Regions from separate parts of the Asaia sp. VD9 genome, predicted to be linked through region 1. Evidence: predicted binding sites of a transcription regulator. Region 1 holds the regulator's gene; the other holds the start of a gene.
What was found. Region 1 encodes LexA, which represses DNA repair genes until DNA is damaged. Its sites were predicted from a motif close to TGTTCTANNTANGTTC; they were not measured.

Region 1 (7,444 bases):
GCATGGGGTCGGAAATCTTCGCACACCTGAAGAAGAACCTGCACGCAGCCGGTCACAACACCAATGTCGGCGATGAGGGCGGCTTTGCCCCCGGTCTGAAATCGGCGGATGAAGCACTTGGCTTCATTTCGAAGTCGGTCGAGGGCGCCGGTTATCGTCTGGGCGAAGACGTGACCTTTGCCCTCGATTGCGCCGCCACCGAATTCTACCGCGATGGCCGCTACAAGATGGATGGCGAAGGCCGCGATCTCGATTCCTCAGGCATGATCGACTATCTGGCCGATCTCGCCGCACGTTATCCGATCGTGTCGATCGAAGACGGTCTGGCAGAAGACGACTGGGAAGGCTGGGCCGAACTGACTGCCAAGCTGGGCCACAAGCTGCAGCTCGTCGGTGACGATCTGTTCGTGACCAATACCGAGCGTCTTGTGCGTGGCATCGAGAGCAACACCGCGAACGCACTTCTGGTGAAGGTCAACCAGATTGGCACGCTGACCGAAACGCTCCGCGCCATGGAAACCGCGCATCGCGCCGGGTACAAATGCGTCATGAGCCACCGTTCGGGTGAGACGGAAGATTCGATCATTGCCGATCTGGCAGTGGCCACGAATTGCGGTCAGATCAAGACCGGCTCGCTCTCGCGCTCCGATCGTACAGCGAAGTACAACCAGCTCATCCGCATCGAAAACGAGCTGGCTACCGCAGCACGTTACGCAGGCCGCTCCATCCTGCCGCGCGCCTGATTTGACGCAAGGGGGGCGTTTTTCGCTCCCTTTCTCAAATGCGCGATTGTAAGCGGTGCCTGGCTGGGGCTAGGATCAGTTCCACCGGCCCGCTTGCCATCCTGGAGTTCCCGTGCAGATCGTTCGTGCTATCCGACGCGTCGTGCGTGCCGTCGTTCCCCCTGCCCTGTTTCTCGGGCTGACGGCCTATTTCGGGTGGAATGCCCTTCAGGGTGATCACGGACTCAAGGCGTATCACCAGCAGCTGAAGCTTATGGATCAGGCCCTTCAGGCCCAGAAAGACGCTGATGACGAGCAAGCGGTCTGGAAGCGTCGTATCGGCAGCCTGAATGAGCGTGCGCTCGACGCTGATATGCTGGACGAACGCTCGCGCGCCATGCTTAACCTCGCGCGAAATGGCGATACGGTTATCCCTTACGGCCCGCACGAGAAGCTCTACTGAGCTTCAGTTCACCGTTAACAATACCGCCCCCGAGCCATCCGGGACTGAGCGCTTCGGCTCACCGGGTGCCGCAAGGTTAGGTGGTCCCCCTCCTCCGCCCCTTCCCCCCGCGAATGGTCCAGCTCGCCTGATCATCCGTCACAATACGCGCATGAGGCCTGAGGTGAATACCAGCTCGGCACTTGCACCAAATTCACCGCACACTCGGGCTCTAGCCTGAACTGAACGATTTTACACCGAGCGCTGGGAGCGTCCTTCCGAGCCCTCCAGGCACAAAAAAGGCGGCTCCGAAGAGCCGCCTCAAATGCACCGTCAGCGAAAGCGGATCTTACTTGATCTTGGCTTCGCGGAACGCGACATGCTTGCGAACGACGGGGTCGTACTTGCGCACTTCCATCTTGCCGGTCGCAGAGCGGGCGTTCTTCTTGGTGACGTAGAAATATCCGGTATCCGCGGTCGAAACGAGACGGATCTGGATGACGTTGGTCTTGGCCATGGGGTCCTCGCAAACTGATCTGTCGCTGCGCGCGACATGAACGGCAGCGTTTTCAAGCTGGGGCCTAAATGCGTGGATTACGCGCGCAGGTCAAGTGTTTCCGCCAGAACAGTGGATTAATTTTGATGTTCCGGGGAAAAAATCTTGAAGGGATCGAAGCAAGAACTTAAGAAGAACATATAAATTCCGGGCGGGTGACGTACCCTACGGCATACGCTCAGGAGAGAGGGACCCATGCTCACACGCAAGCAACACCAACTCCTGCTTTATATAGATGGCTATCTCAAGCGGACTGGTTTTTCCCCCTCTTTCGACGAAATGAAGGAAGCGCTTGAACTCCGCTCCAAATCCGGCATCCATCGCCTCATCTCTGCTCTCGAAGAGCGCGGTTTTCTGCGGCGGCACCATCATCGTGCGCGGGCGCTCGAAATCGTGCGCCTTCCGGTCATGGATACTGTTGTCCCCCCACCCCAGGCGCTGACTGAGCCCCAATCCGGAGCCACGGGTAGCTTTCCGCGCCTCGCCCATAGTCGCGACCGCGCCTTTCCCGCCTCAGTCGAGACCACGGCCACTTCCGTCGTAGGCGTGCCGCTTTTCGGTCGCATCGCTGCGGGCCTGCCCATCGAAGCTTTCAGGGACCAGGGGGAACAGATCGACATCCCGGCAGCCCAGCTTGGTAATGGCCGCCATTATGCGCTTCACGTTTCCGGTGATTCGATGATCGAGGCAGGTATTCTCGACGGGGATACGGTGATCATCCGACAGGCTGAAACGGCAGAGAACGGCCAGATCGTCGTGGCCCTCGTTGATGGGCAGGAGGTAACGCTCAAACGCTTGCGCCAGAAGGGCAAGTCGATTGCGCTTGAACCGGCCAACCCGGCTTATGAGACGCAGATCTTTCCGCAAAACCGGGTCAGCATCCAGGGTGTCCTGATCGGACTCTACCGTCAGTATACCTGACGTCTCGTCGCGCCTGCCATCACTCCGGGCTCCCTCTCTCCGCCACGGAGGCTCCGGAAGAGCCCGGTGACAGACAGGCCATAAGGGCTTCCAGCGTCAGGAATATCTCGGGATCGGCCATCTGCGTGACATTGAAACGCATATACGTCGTCGCTGAACCGGAGACACTGAATACGGCTCCTGGGGCGAGAACGATGCCCTCCTCCAGCGCAAGCCGGGCCAGAGCAGACGCATCTCTCCCTTCTGGCAAACGACACCAGAGTGTGAAGCCCCCGCGCGGCAAGATTTCGGGCGCAATACCGATCGCTGCCAGGCGATTGGCACATTCTCGCCTCGCCCTGGCCAAGCGTCCGAAAAGGGTGCCCAGATGGCGGCGATAGGCCCCCCCGGTCAGAACGTGGCGCACCACGCTGGCAGCGACGGGACTTACCCCGGAAAAACCGGTCGCAATCTGCAAATCCCCGAGCGCCTCAATGATTTCCGGCTTTGCGGCGATATAGCCGCAGCGCAATGAGGCAGAAAGTGTTTTTGAAAACGACCCGACACGGATCACCCGGGACAGGCCATCAAGTGAGGCTAGACTGGCCGTCCCCTGAGGCGCGAAGTCGCTGAAGATATCGTCTTCCACGATGGTCAGAGGATGATTTTGAGCCAGCGTCAGGATCCGGTGTGCGGCGTTCAGGCTCAGGCTCCCCCCTGTAGGGTTCTGTATGGCCGAGTTGGTCAGATAGAGCCTCGGGCTATGCTGCTCCAGGATCCGACCGAGGACAACGATATCCGGCCCCTCCGCCCCATAGGGCACACCAATGACCCTGACACGATGGACATCCAGAAGAGCCCGAAAGTTGAAGTAACAGGGATCATCGACGATCACGCAATCGCCGGGCTTGAGCATCACCCTGAATACGAGATCGACCGCCTGTGTGCCGGAGCCGGTCAGCAGGATCTGTTCTGATGGCACGAAGAACTGCATCTCGGCCCAGCGCCGCGATAATACCTCGCGCAGAGCCTGGTCCCCCATGGCGGGTCCGTAACCGGTCATTACAGGACCAGCTTCCTTCGCAATGCTTCTCAGCGCCTGACTCAGGGCTGCATTGGGCATCCAGGCTTCGGGCAACCAGCCGCAGCCTGGTTGCATGATCGCCGGATCGGCCTCCAAAGCCTGCCGCGACACCCAGAACGGGTCCATGGCATGATAACGGCGAGGGCTGCATGGCCTGTCCTGCAATGCCGTTTCCCGTACATAATAGCCGGAACCCGGGCGGGCGGTGATCAGCCCCTCAGCGCCCAAACGCTCATAAACCTCGACGATGGTGGACGGTGAAACGCTGTTCCGCGCGGCGAGACCTCGGATCGACGGAAGTTTCTCTCCACGCGTCAGAGTGCCCGTTGTAATGCGGCGGCGCAGGGTATCCACGATGTGCGCCGTAACCCCTGATTTTCTCATATCGATTTCGCAACTGTATGGCTCTGTCTGCCAAGCAGTTTGGTCAAACCGTACGGAACTGTCCATGGTCTGCATGCGGCCACCTCTCCATGATCTTCGGAATGATCTGGGGGTTTCATGAAACAGGGTAGCGGCACGGTGAGTGGGTTGATCGGTATCGCGATATTCAGCGGCTCTCTGCCCGCTACGAGGCTCGCGGAGGCTGGCTTCCCTCCCCTGTTCCTGACAGCAGCGCGTGCGGTCATTGCGGCTCTGCTCGGGCTCGCGCTTTTACTCGCCCTTCGGCAGCCTCGCCCCGGTAGGGATGCGGTCATACCACTGTTCAGCGTCGCTCTCGGGGTCGTCGTCGGCTATCCGCTGCTTTCGGCCTGCGCCCTTCAGCATATCGATGCTGTGCGTTCCGCCATGTGGACCGGTCTTCTTCCCTTGAGTACGGCCTTGTTTGCCGTGCTGCGCAAAGGGGAGCGGCCTTCACTGGCGTTCTGGCTCCTCTCGCTTGCCGGGGCCGGGGCTGTGACAGGCTATGCGCTAACACAGACCCATGGCGGCTCTCTACTCGGCGATGGCCTGATGTTCGCCGCGGTCCTTGTCTGCGGGCTGGGCTATGCGGAGGGAGCGGCGCTCTCACGCAGCCTTGGGGGCTGGCAGGTCATTTCCTGGGCGCTCCTCCTGGCCCTCGTGCCCATGGGCATTCTCGCACTCTGTACCCATCCCCGTGCCTGGGGAGAGATTCCTCATTCCGCGTGGGGGGCGCTGGCCTATGTTGCCCTGTTCAGCATGATGCTGGGCTTCGTGTTCTGGTATCATGGACTGGCACAAGGCGGGATTGCCCGGATCGGCCAGTTGCAATTACTGCAGCCTTTCGGTGGGCTGGCCCTCTCGGCGCTCATTCTTGGGGAGCGTATTCCTCCCCTCCTCGTTGGGGTCAGTCTGATCGTTCTGGGATGTGTCTTTGGTGCTCGACGCACAGCGTGAGGATATTGCGGTGCCACGCTCATCGCCCTGCCCACGCGGCAGGAACAGAAGCGGGGTCGTTGAAGGGGCCGCCCCCCGAAGACGGCTTCAACGACCAGGGGGGAACCTGCTCTCCCGACCGCTCAGTGTCCGGCAGGTTTGTCCCCGGCAGGTTTGTCCTTGGTCACACGCACCGTACCATCCGGCGCGATCAAGGTGCTGGTACCGTCACCATTTGGAATGACGATCGTCCCGCTGCGCGACGGCGAGATATATTTATGGGCATTATCTTCAACAGACGACGAGAGAGACGGACGCTCGCCGGTGTGCACGCCATGGAGCACGGCGTCGTGTTCGCCGATCGCAAGCGACTTGCCGTCATCGAGCTGAGGGCTCAGCGTTGCATCCACCCCGTGATCCTTGACCATCGAGCCGAAATAGCTGTGGGTATCTGAAAGTGCGTCGCGCAGCCCGTTCGGAGATGCCTCGACATCGCGCAATGTGGGCAGAGGCTGAGGGGCACCGGGCCAGATATTGCCGGATTCAGGCAGGAGCGGCATTGCCAGATAGGCATGCCCCTTTACCTTTTCCATGTTTTCGGAGGACCCTTCGGGCAGGTTCGGATTGGCCCCAGGAAGGGTAGCCGTGTCCGAGATCGACTTGCCAAGGCCTGAACAACCGCTCAAGAAAACCGGAATCGCTAAAAGAGCGGCCTTTCTCATCATCTACTCCAAGGGATGTCTGATGGACTCTCTTAGTCGCTAGCTGCACTCAGCGCCAGATACAGAACATGTATCGCGCGTAATACTAGTGGCTCACCTTTGCAGATGACCCATTTCTATGCGCGCTCATCATGCGCGACAGCCCGGTTACCAGATAGCCCCAACCGCTCAGCACCGTTGGAATGACCGAGAACCAGAGAAGGAACGCGCCAAGCGTCGTGCAGGAAAAATCTCCAAGTCCGATCAGGCGGGGCATGGAATCTCCGGCGAGCAGGAAACCGATTGCCACCATCTGAATACCGGTCTTCCACTTCGCAAGACGCGTGGATGGCAGCGTAGCCCGCTGGCTCGCCATGAATTCACGTAGACCGCTGACCATGATCTCGCGCACGAGAATGACGATGGCAGCGAAGAGTGCTCCGTCGACCAGACGTCCATAACCGGCCAGCGCGAGTAGCAACGCCCCGACTAGCAGCTTGTCGGCGATCGGGTCCATCATGCGTCCGAGCTCGGATCCCTGCTTCCAGCGCCGCGCCAGCATGCCATCCAGATAGTCGGTGATGCAGGCCGCGATATAGAGCAGACAGGCGATGCCATCCGTCAGCGGGCTTGCAAAGGCGATCAGCGCGATCAGCACAGGAATCGACGCAATGCGGAGCAGGGTCAGGATATTGGGCAGATCTGTCAGCATGAATCGTTCCTGAAGCCGCCGGTGGAGGCGCCGATGCACGGAAAGGAGGCGTGCGTCATGATAGGACGGTGTCGCCCCTCCTTCATAGCTTCTGTGACCTCATTGCGGATGAAAAAATGCATGAATCGTGCGGGCGATTTCGGAATTGATCCCCGACACAGAAGCGAGCTCCCCGATACTGGCCCCGCGAACGCCCCTGACCGAACCGAAACGAGTCAGCAACGCACGCTTACGCACTGCCCCGATACCCGGGACGCTGTCGAGCTCAGACGTCTTGATCGCCTTGCTGCGCCCCGCACGATGGGTCGTGATCGCAAAGCGATGCGCCTCGTCCCGCAATCTCTGCAGGTAATAGAGGACAGGGTCATTGGGCGGAAGCTGGAAGGGCGTCTTGCCCTCCTGGAAGAACCACTCGCGCCCCGCGTCACGGTCCGGCCCCTTTGCGATCGCGACGATCGGAATATCCCGCACGTTGAGCTCTTCAAGGACCGCACGCACAGCGTTGAACTGCCCCAACCCGCCATCGATCAGCAACAGGTCGGGCCAATCCTGCGGGCGTTCATCCGGTGCCTCCGGATCACGTTTGCCGAAGCGACGCTCCATGACCTCACGCATCATGCCGAAATCATCGCCCGGTGTGACCGGCCCCTTGATGGCGAATTTGCGATAGGCCCGCTTGGTAAAGCCCTCCGGCCCGGCCACCACCATTACGCCATAGGCGTGTTGTCCCATAATGTGCGAGTTGTCGTAGGTCTCGATGCGCTGCGGCGGCGTATCCAGTCCAAAGACCGAGCAAACGCCATCCAGCAACTTACTCACCCCGGCGCTCTCCGCCAGACGCCGCTCCAGAGCCTCGCGCGCGTTCGTCTCGGCATGGCGCACCACATCCTTGCGTTCACCTCTCTGCGGCTGGAGCAGCTCCACTTTCCTGCCACGCTTGAGGCTCAAGGCCTCGGAGACGAGATCGAGCTCGGCCGGATCGCTATTGA
Region 2 (7,444 bases), on a different contig from region 1:
CCGCCACCCGATCGATGAGAACGAAGCGGCGCGTATTCTGGATGCGCGTCCGCCTGAGGCCGAAAAATGCCATTGAGGCGCCTCAGGCATGCCCGACAAGATTGGACAATGAAAGCGGGTCGATATTGATCGTGGCGAGCGCCTTGCGCCATTTGGACAGGTGATTGATCCCGTAGATCAGATCATCCGACGCCGGGGCACTCAGCCAGGCATTCTGACGGATGATCTCGTCTTCCAGCTGCCCCGGCTCCCACGAGGCGTGACCCAGCGCGAGCAGTGCCTGTCGAGGGCCTTCGCCTTTGGCGATCTCGTGCAGGATGTCCAGGCTCGCGGTCAGGCAATTCTCGTTATTCACCACCAGGCTATCGTCGCGCTGCCAGTCTGCCGAGTGCAGCACGAAGCCACGCGTCGGCTCTACCGGCCCACCGGCGCAGAGATTGATGCGACGCTTGGGCGGTGAGGGGGTGATTTCGAGCTGGTCGAACAGGGTTTCAAGCGTCGGGTGCGGCACGCGCTTGTTGATGATCAGCCCCATGGCGCCATCCTTCTCGGAATGGGCGCAGAGATAGATCACGCTTCTGGCAAAGTCTGAATCGCCGAGAACGGGGCTCGAAATGAGGAGGCGCCCCGTCAGCGCATCGGTGGACGTTGTGAAATCAGAAGCCATGGGAGAAAATGTCGGCCATTGGATGGGGTTTTGCAAGTCCGGGCAATTCGGCAACCATCACGGACGTGACCCGTCAGAACGGGAGCGACATCCGCATGACCCTGAGGCAGAGAGGAAAAAGACGATGGCAGTTATTCTCGTGACAGGTGCAACGGCCGGTTTCGGTCGGGCCATTGCTGTACGTCTGGTGAAAGAAGGGCATCGTGTGATCGGCACGGGCCGTCGCGCCGATCGTCTGGACGCCCTGCGTCGTGAACTGGGCGACGCGTTTCTGCCCCAGGTGCTGGATGTGACCGACGCAGGAAAGGTGGCTGCACTGCCGGAGACCCTGCCAGCGGACTGGCGCAAGGTCGAGGTGCTGATCAACAATGCCGGGCTCGCCCTCGGGGTTGGTAAAGCCCAGGATTCCAAGCTGGAAGACTGGAAAACGATGATTGACACGAATGTGACGGGTGTTGTCGAGGTTACCCGCGCGTTTCTTCCACAAATGATCGAACGCAACCACGGCTATATCATTACCCTTGGCAGTATTGCCGGCACCTATCCCTATGTCGGGGGTAATGTGTACGGTGCGACCAAGGCGTTTGTCGCCCAGTTCATGCGCAATCTGCGCACGGATCTTCTGGGCACGCGTATCCGTGCGAGCACGATCGAACCCGGTCTGTGCGGTGGCAGCGAGTTCAGCAATGTCCGGCTTCGCGACAACCAGAAGGCTGCGGATGTGTACAAAGGCACTGATCCGCTGACGCCCGAGGATATTGCGGGAACGGTTTCATGGCTCCTCAGCCTGCCCCCCCACGTGAATATCAACGCCATCGAAATGATGCCTGTGTGTCAGGCAGCTGGTGGTCTTGCAGTGGATAGAAAAAGTGACTGAACTCACTCTCGGCGTGGCCCGTAAACTCCCCGGGCGTTACCTCATCAAGGACGGACGCGACTTCGAGCTCAAATCCGTCAAGCCTGACGACCATGGCGGGCTCGGAAAGGACCATGTAGAGGCCTGGCTGACCAAGCGGCGCGCGCATCTGGGCGCGCTGCAGGAGCGTCTGGCTGCGGAGCACAGGCATTCTCTTCTGGTGGTGCTTCAAGGCATGGACGGGGCCGGTAAGGACAGCCTGATCCTGAACGTCATGACAGGCATGAACCCGCAAGGCACGAAGGTCGTCTCGTTCAAGAAGCCGAGTGACATCGAACTTTCGCATGATTTCCTCTGGCGTGTGCACATGGCCATGCCGGGGCGCGGTCAGGTCGGGGTATTCAATCGCAGCCATTATGAGGATGTTCTCGTGGCGCGCGTCCATGCCGATACGCTCAATACGAATGGTATGAAGGGTGATCCTGGCAAGCCCGAATTCTGGAATCATCGTCTCCAGGATATCCGGGATTTCGAGGCCTATCTGAGCCGCCAGGGCATCCATATCCTCAAGGTAATGCTCCATATGTCGCCTGAATGCCAGCAGGAGCGTCTGCTCCGGCGTCTGCATCGGCCTGACAAACGCTGGAAATTCGATGAGAGCGATCTGGCGGAACGCCGCTTCTGGCCTGCCTATCAAACAGCCTATGAAGAGGCGATCCGGGCGACGGCCTGCGAACACGCACCCTGGCTCGTCGTGCCTTCGAACAAGAAATGGTTCTCGCGCCTGGTCGTGATGGAAGCGCTGATCGAGAAGCTCGAAAGCCTGAGTCCGGAACCACCGCCGCCGTCGCCGGAGATTTTGAAGAATCTTGAACGGCTCGAGGCGAAGATCAAGGAATGCACAATTCCCAAGTGAGGAAAACGGGGCTTTGCCCCGCTTCCCCTCCGGGAGGGCGGTTTCTCATGGGTGGCCGCCCGACGACGAGGGGTTCACGGCTCTCGATCCCCGCTGGGATCGGGGCTGAAGTCGGGTCCCGGCTTTAGCGCGCGGCGCTGCGCGCGGTCTTGATCTGGCTGCGCATTTCTTCGGCGGAGATGGCGCCCGGGATAATTGCGCTGGTGCCGAATACGAAGGTGGGCGTGCCGTCCAGGCCGATCAAACGAGCTTCCGCGAGATTTTCGTTGATCTGCGCGGCAACGCTCGAAGCGTGCATATCGGTCACGAGCTTGTCGGCATTCAGGCCATTGGCGGTTGCAAGCTGGCGAATACGGTCCAGGGTAGGAGGCGTCGTATCCTGCATCAGTGCGTGCTTCATCTTTTCATAGCCGCCTTGCAGGGCCGCGGCGAAGATGGCCTGGGTATCGAGCACGCTCTTCTCGCTCAGGACGGGGACGAGCTTCTCGACAAGCCGCAGCTTGGTGTCTGATTTCAGCAAGGCGTCGACCACGGGCACCATGCTGCGGCAATAGCCGCAACGCGGGTCGAGGAATTCCACGATCGTCAGATCGCCCTCGGGGTTGCCACGAATTGTGTAGTCGGGCCCCTTCTGCAGGCGCTCGCGATCCGATTTCACGTGGGTCAGCGCGTCATCGGCAGCTTTCTGCTGAGCGCCCTGGCGCAGGGCGACGATGGCGTCGCTCAGGATGCTCGGATCGTTCTTGAGGGCGTCGCGCAGGATCGAGACGATCTCGGCACGTTGCTGGGGCGAGAAACTGCTCGCGGGTTCGGCCAGGGCGGGGATGCTGGTCGAGGCGCTCAGACCGAGGGCCAGAAGGGCGCCGGCGAGCTTGGTGCGGGTCGGGCGGGTCATGGGGCGATCCTGCAAGGCGTAAGACAAGGAGGTCCTGAATAGGACAGGGCGGGCGATTTCGCAAAACCATCACGATGCTGGCAGGTTGCCCATCGTCCGGATCACGGTTAGATGCGTTAACGAACCCAATTTCCTGTCGGTTGCTGCTTCGACCCCGGAGACATCCTGACTGGAACAGAAGAGAGAAGGCTTGCCGGGTCATGGAGACACAGCACGTGGCGCATCGTCGGACGACCGCCTCCCGGACGACCGCTCCCCAGCCGATGGCAGGGCGTCGTACACGCACGGTCGGCCTGCGCACAGCCTGCGCCATGTCGGCAGCCGTGCTGCTCGCCGGGTGCAGTGACGTCTCGCATATCGGGCACAGCCTGTTCGGCAAGACCACGCCCATCGTGACCGGCTATATCGGCACGGTGGTGGCCGATGAGCCGCGCGCCGCCCTGGTTGGGCGTGACGTGCTGGTTCATGGCGGCAATGCCGCCGATGCCGCGGCCGCTGTGGGTATGGCGCTTTCCGTGACACTGCCGTCGCGCGCCTCGCTTGGCGGTGGCGGTGCGTGTCTCGTCAGCCGCGGCAGCGAGGCGCCGCAGGCGTTCGTCTTCCTGCCCGCTGCGCCGCCGGCGGCGGCATCCGCCACGCGACAGGCGGCGATCCCGATGACGCCGCGTGGGTTGTTTACGATGCAACTGCGCTATGGCTCGGTCGAATTCGCCGATCTGCTTGGGCCGTCCGTGCGTCTGGCCCGCAGCGGCACCACGGTCAGCCGTGTTCTCGCACAGGATATCGCGGCCGTTTACACACCTCTTTCCGCCGACGAAGCTGCGCGGACGATCTTCAGCCGTCCCGATGGGTCGCCATTGCAGAATGGCGACGCACTGGTGCAGCCGCAGCTGGCGAGCTTCCTCGAGCGCATGACCAATCTGGGTGTGGGCGATCTCTACAACGGCGCGCTGGGCGGCATTTTTGTCGATGGCGCTAACCGCGCCGGGGCCGGCCTGACCACCGCGTCGATGCGCACGGCCATGCCGATGCAGCTTGCGGCCCTTCAGGTCGAACAGGATGGCTACACGGCGTCGTTTCTGCCGCCGCCCGCCGATGGTGGTATCGGTGCGGCAGCGGCCTTCCATTCGGGGGCCTCGGCTCAGGGCGTCGTGGGCACATGGCGCAGCGAAGACCGACACGGTCTGAGCGGTGACGCGCTGCTGAGCGCCGCCCAGACGCTGGTCAATGCGGGATCGAGCCGCTCCGGGGCTCTGCCCGCGCTGCCCGCTTCGACCTCCTATGTCGTGACCGATAACAAGGGCGGCGCGGTTGCCTGTGCCCTGACCGACAATAATCTGTTCGGCACCGGACGCATTGCCGATGGCACGGGCGTTCTGCTGGCCGCGGCACCGGGGCGCTACCCGGCGCCGCTACTTTCGGCAGCGATCCTGCAGCGCCGGGGCTCCCTGGTTGCGGCATTGGCCGCGTCCGGCCAGAACGATGCCGCCGATGCGCTGGCACAGGCTGCCCATGCAGCAGTATCCGGCACGACGGTACCGCATGAGGGCCAGGGCCGCGTCAATGCCTCGCTCTGCCATGGCGGCACCTGCCAGGGCGATACGGATCCCCGTGGGGGCGGCCTGTCGGTCGGTAGCGTCAACAACTGACTATGAACCCCGGAAATGCCCCCTCCTCAAGGGGGCATTTTCGCTTCTATCCCCCTTGTGCAAAAGGGGTTTGATCATGATATGTTCCCCAGAACAAAAGTGAACGATCAACACGAATCGCCTCGTGGCTGATTGCCGATCCTGCAGGTTTCGGCGAGACTGACGAGAGCGGAGGACAAGAGATGAGCGTGGACAGGACGAAAGCACTCGAGGGTGCGCTGAGCCAGATCGAACGTGCTTTCGGCAAGGGCTCGATCATGCGTATGGGGCAGCGCCCCAAGGAGCAGGCCGATGTGATCTCGACGGGGTCGCTGGGCCTCGATATCGGGCTTGGCATCGGGGGGCTGCCGCGCGGACGTATCATCGAGATCTATGGTCCGGAAAGCTCGGGCAAGACCACGCTCGCCCTGCATGCCATCGCAGAAGCCCAGAAAAAGGGGGGGACCTGCGCCTTCATCGACGCCGAACATGCGCTCGATCCTGGCTATGCCCGCAAGCTGGGCGTCGATGTGGACAATCTGCTGCTCAGCCAGCCCGATGCCGGTGAACAGGCGCTCGAGATCGCCGATACGCTGGTACGATCGGGCGCAGTCGATGTCCTTGTGGTCGACTCCGTCGCCGCCCTCGTGCCGCGCGCCGAGCTTGAGGGCGATATGGGCGACAGCCATGTGGGCCTGCATGCCCGTCTGATGAGCCAGGCCCTGCGCAAGCTGACCGGCACTGTTTCGCGCTCGAACACCATGGTTATCTTCCTGAACCAGATCCGCATGAAGATCGGCGTGATGTTCGGGAATCCAGAAACCACGACGGGCGGTAACGCCCTGAAGTTCTATGCGTCGGTGCGTCTCGATATCCGTCGTATCGGCTCGATCAAGGACCGCGACGAGGTGGTGGGCAACCAGACCCGCGTGAAAGTGGTCAAGAACAAGATGGCCCCGCCTTTCCGTCAGGTCGAGTTCGACATCATGTATGGCGAGGGGATCAGCAAGGTCGGCGAACTGATCGATCTGGGTGTCAAAGCGAATATCGTCGAGAAATCGGGCGCATGGTTCTCCTATGACAGCACCCGCGTTGGCCAGGGCCGCGAGAACGCCAAGCAGTTCCTGCGCGATCACCCTGAGATGGCGGCTGATATCGAACGACGCATCCGTGAGCAGGCTGGCGTGGTGGCCGAGGCTCTGATGACCTCGCCCGACGAACAGCAGGATGACGACGGCGAGGTCTGATCCTGCCGCGCCTCAAGGGCCTTTTCCTGGCATGAAAAGGCTCAGGAATGAGCGCGCTTTGACGTGATGGGGGTGCTTCCACATTGGGCGTTGCCCCACGCCCCATCAAAGGACGGTCGTCCTTTGGAAACCCCTCGGCGGGAAGCGGAGCGGTATCCTGCGCCGGGCACAGGCGGATTCTGCTCGCTTGTGCTCTATGAAAGAGCGCTACCCCAGAATTTCCAAGGCGGTCGTGCGCTCCTCTCCAGTCCCGTTCAAGGCAGCGGGAGAGCCGCAGCCCTCAAGAAGTCTTAAACGCACATAACAGTCGTCAATGGCGCACAGCCGTGCGGAAAGACTGGAATATGGGCTCGCTTCTGCGTGGCTGATCGAGAGGGCTGCAGACCCCGTCAGGCGCCATGGGTTGGAATCCATCACAAGCAAGAGAGAAAAGCGTCAGAACGCCTTTATTTCACTTGCGGAACTAAGTGGCAGCATACCATGGTCATTTCATAACGAAATGTAAACGATCTCCGGGCTTCGCTCGGGTGAGTGACCTGGAGCGCCTCATGGTAAGCTTTCCTTGGCGATATCGGCTGTTCGCAGCGACCCTGCTCTCATGCGCTGTCACCGATTCATGCGCAGCGCGTCTCTGGGCCCGTACGGTCCCGGCAGAAAAACCGGCCAGTGGCCATCATAGGGGTGAGAGGCAACCGGATCGTGTTGGCTCGGTAACGAATATGGCCGCTCTGCCCGAGGAAATCGCGGTGCATGGGGGCATGAAAACGGCTGATGGGGTCACGAATACCACGCCGGGGGGCGGACTCATGCCCCGCGAGACGGCCCCGCGTTCGCAAAGCGGTGTCACGCGTGACTATATCGCCAAGCAGACGCCCTCAACCTCTATCGTCAACCTCATGGCGAGCTTGCCGGGGGTCGTATCAGCCAAAGTGGATCCGTTGGGAATGGCGGCAGGCGACATGATGACCATGCGCGGCCTGACGCAAAGCCAGGTTGGCTTTCTCTTCGAGGGCGCGCCTGAGGCGGATCCTATTAACTACGGAATCTCTACGGCCACTCTTGTCGACAGCGAAAATCTCGGATCGCTTACCGTGTCCCAAGGTTCGCCTGATATCGATGCGCCGCTGATAAACGCAGCAGGCGGTCAGATTGCGGCCTTCGAGATCGATCCCTCTCACAAGGCGGGTGGGTTTATCGAGGGGATGGGAGGTACCCATAGCGGCAACAAGGAGTTC

Region 2: recA (recombinase RecA) is a predicted target of LexA. The motif match lies at 5,055-5,070, and genes of this name have one in related genera.

Annotation. Positions count from the first base shown of each region.
Region 1 covers NZ_JBBCQM010000005.1:67,588-75,031, reverse strand. The annotation lists gene eno (phosphopyruvate hydratase) at 1-743, shown strand, start outside; gene WFJ47_RS08065 (septum formation initiator family protein) at 856-1,185, shown strand; gene rpmG (50S ribosomal protein L33) at 1,514-1,681, opposite strand; gene lexA (transcriptional repressor LexA) at 1,916-2,641, shown strand; gene WFJ47_RS08050 (PLP-dependent aminotransferase family protein) at 2,661-4,058, opposite strand; gene WFJ47_RS08045 (DMT family transporter) at 4,206-5,063, shown strand; gene WFJ47_RS08040 (hypothetical protein) at 5,186-5,728, opposite strand; gene pgsA (CDP-diacylglycerol--glycerol-3-phosphate 3-phosphatidyltransferase) at 5,850-6,455, opposite strand; gene uvrC (excinuclease ABC subunit UvrC) at 6,555-7,444, opposite strand, start outside.
Region 2 covers NZ_JBBCQM010000014.1:18,923-26,366, forward strand. The annotation lists gene WFJ47_RS14430 (ABC transporter substrate-binding protein) at 1-76, shown strand, start outside; gene WFJ47_RS14435 (YqgE/AlgH family protein) at 83-667, opposite strand; gene WFJ47_RS14440 (SDR family NAD(P)-dependent oxidoreductase) at 792-1,544, shown strand; gene WFJ47_RS14445 (PPK2 family polyphosphate kinase) at 1,537-2,439, shown strand; gene WFJ47_RS14450 (DsbA family protein) at 2,564-3,334, opposite strand; gene WFJ47_RS14455 (gamma-glutamyltransferase) at 3,535-4,983, shown strand; gene recA (recombinase RecA) at 5,166-6,209, shown strand; gene WFJ47_RS14465 (TonB-dependent receptor domain-containing protein) at 6,758-7,444, shown strand, end outside.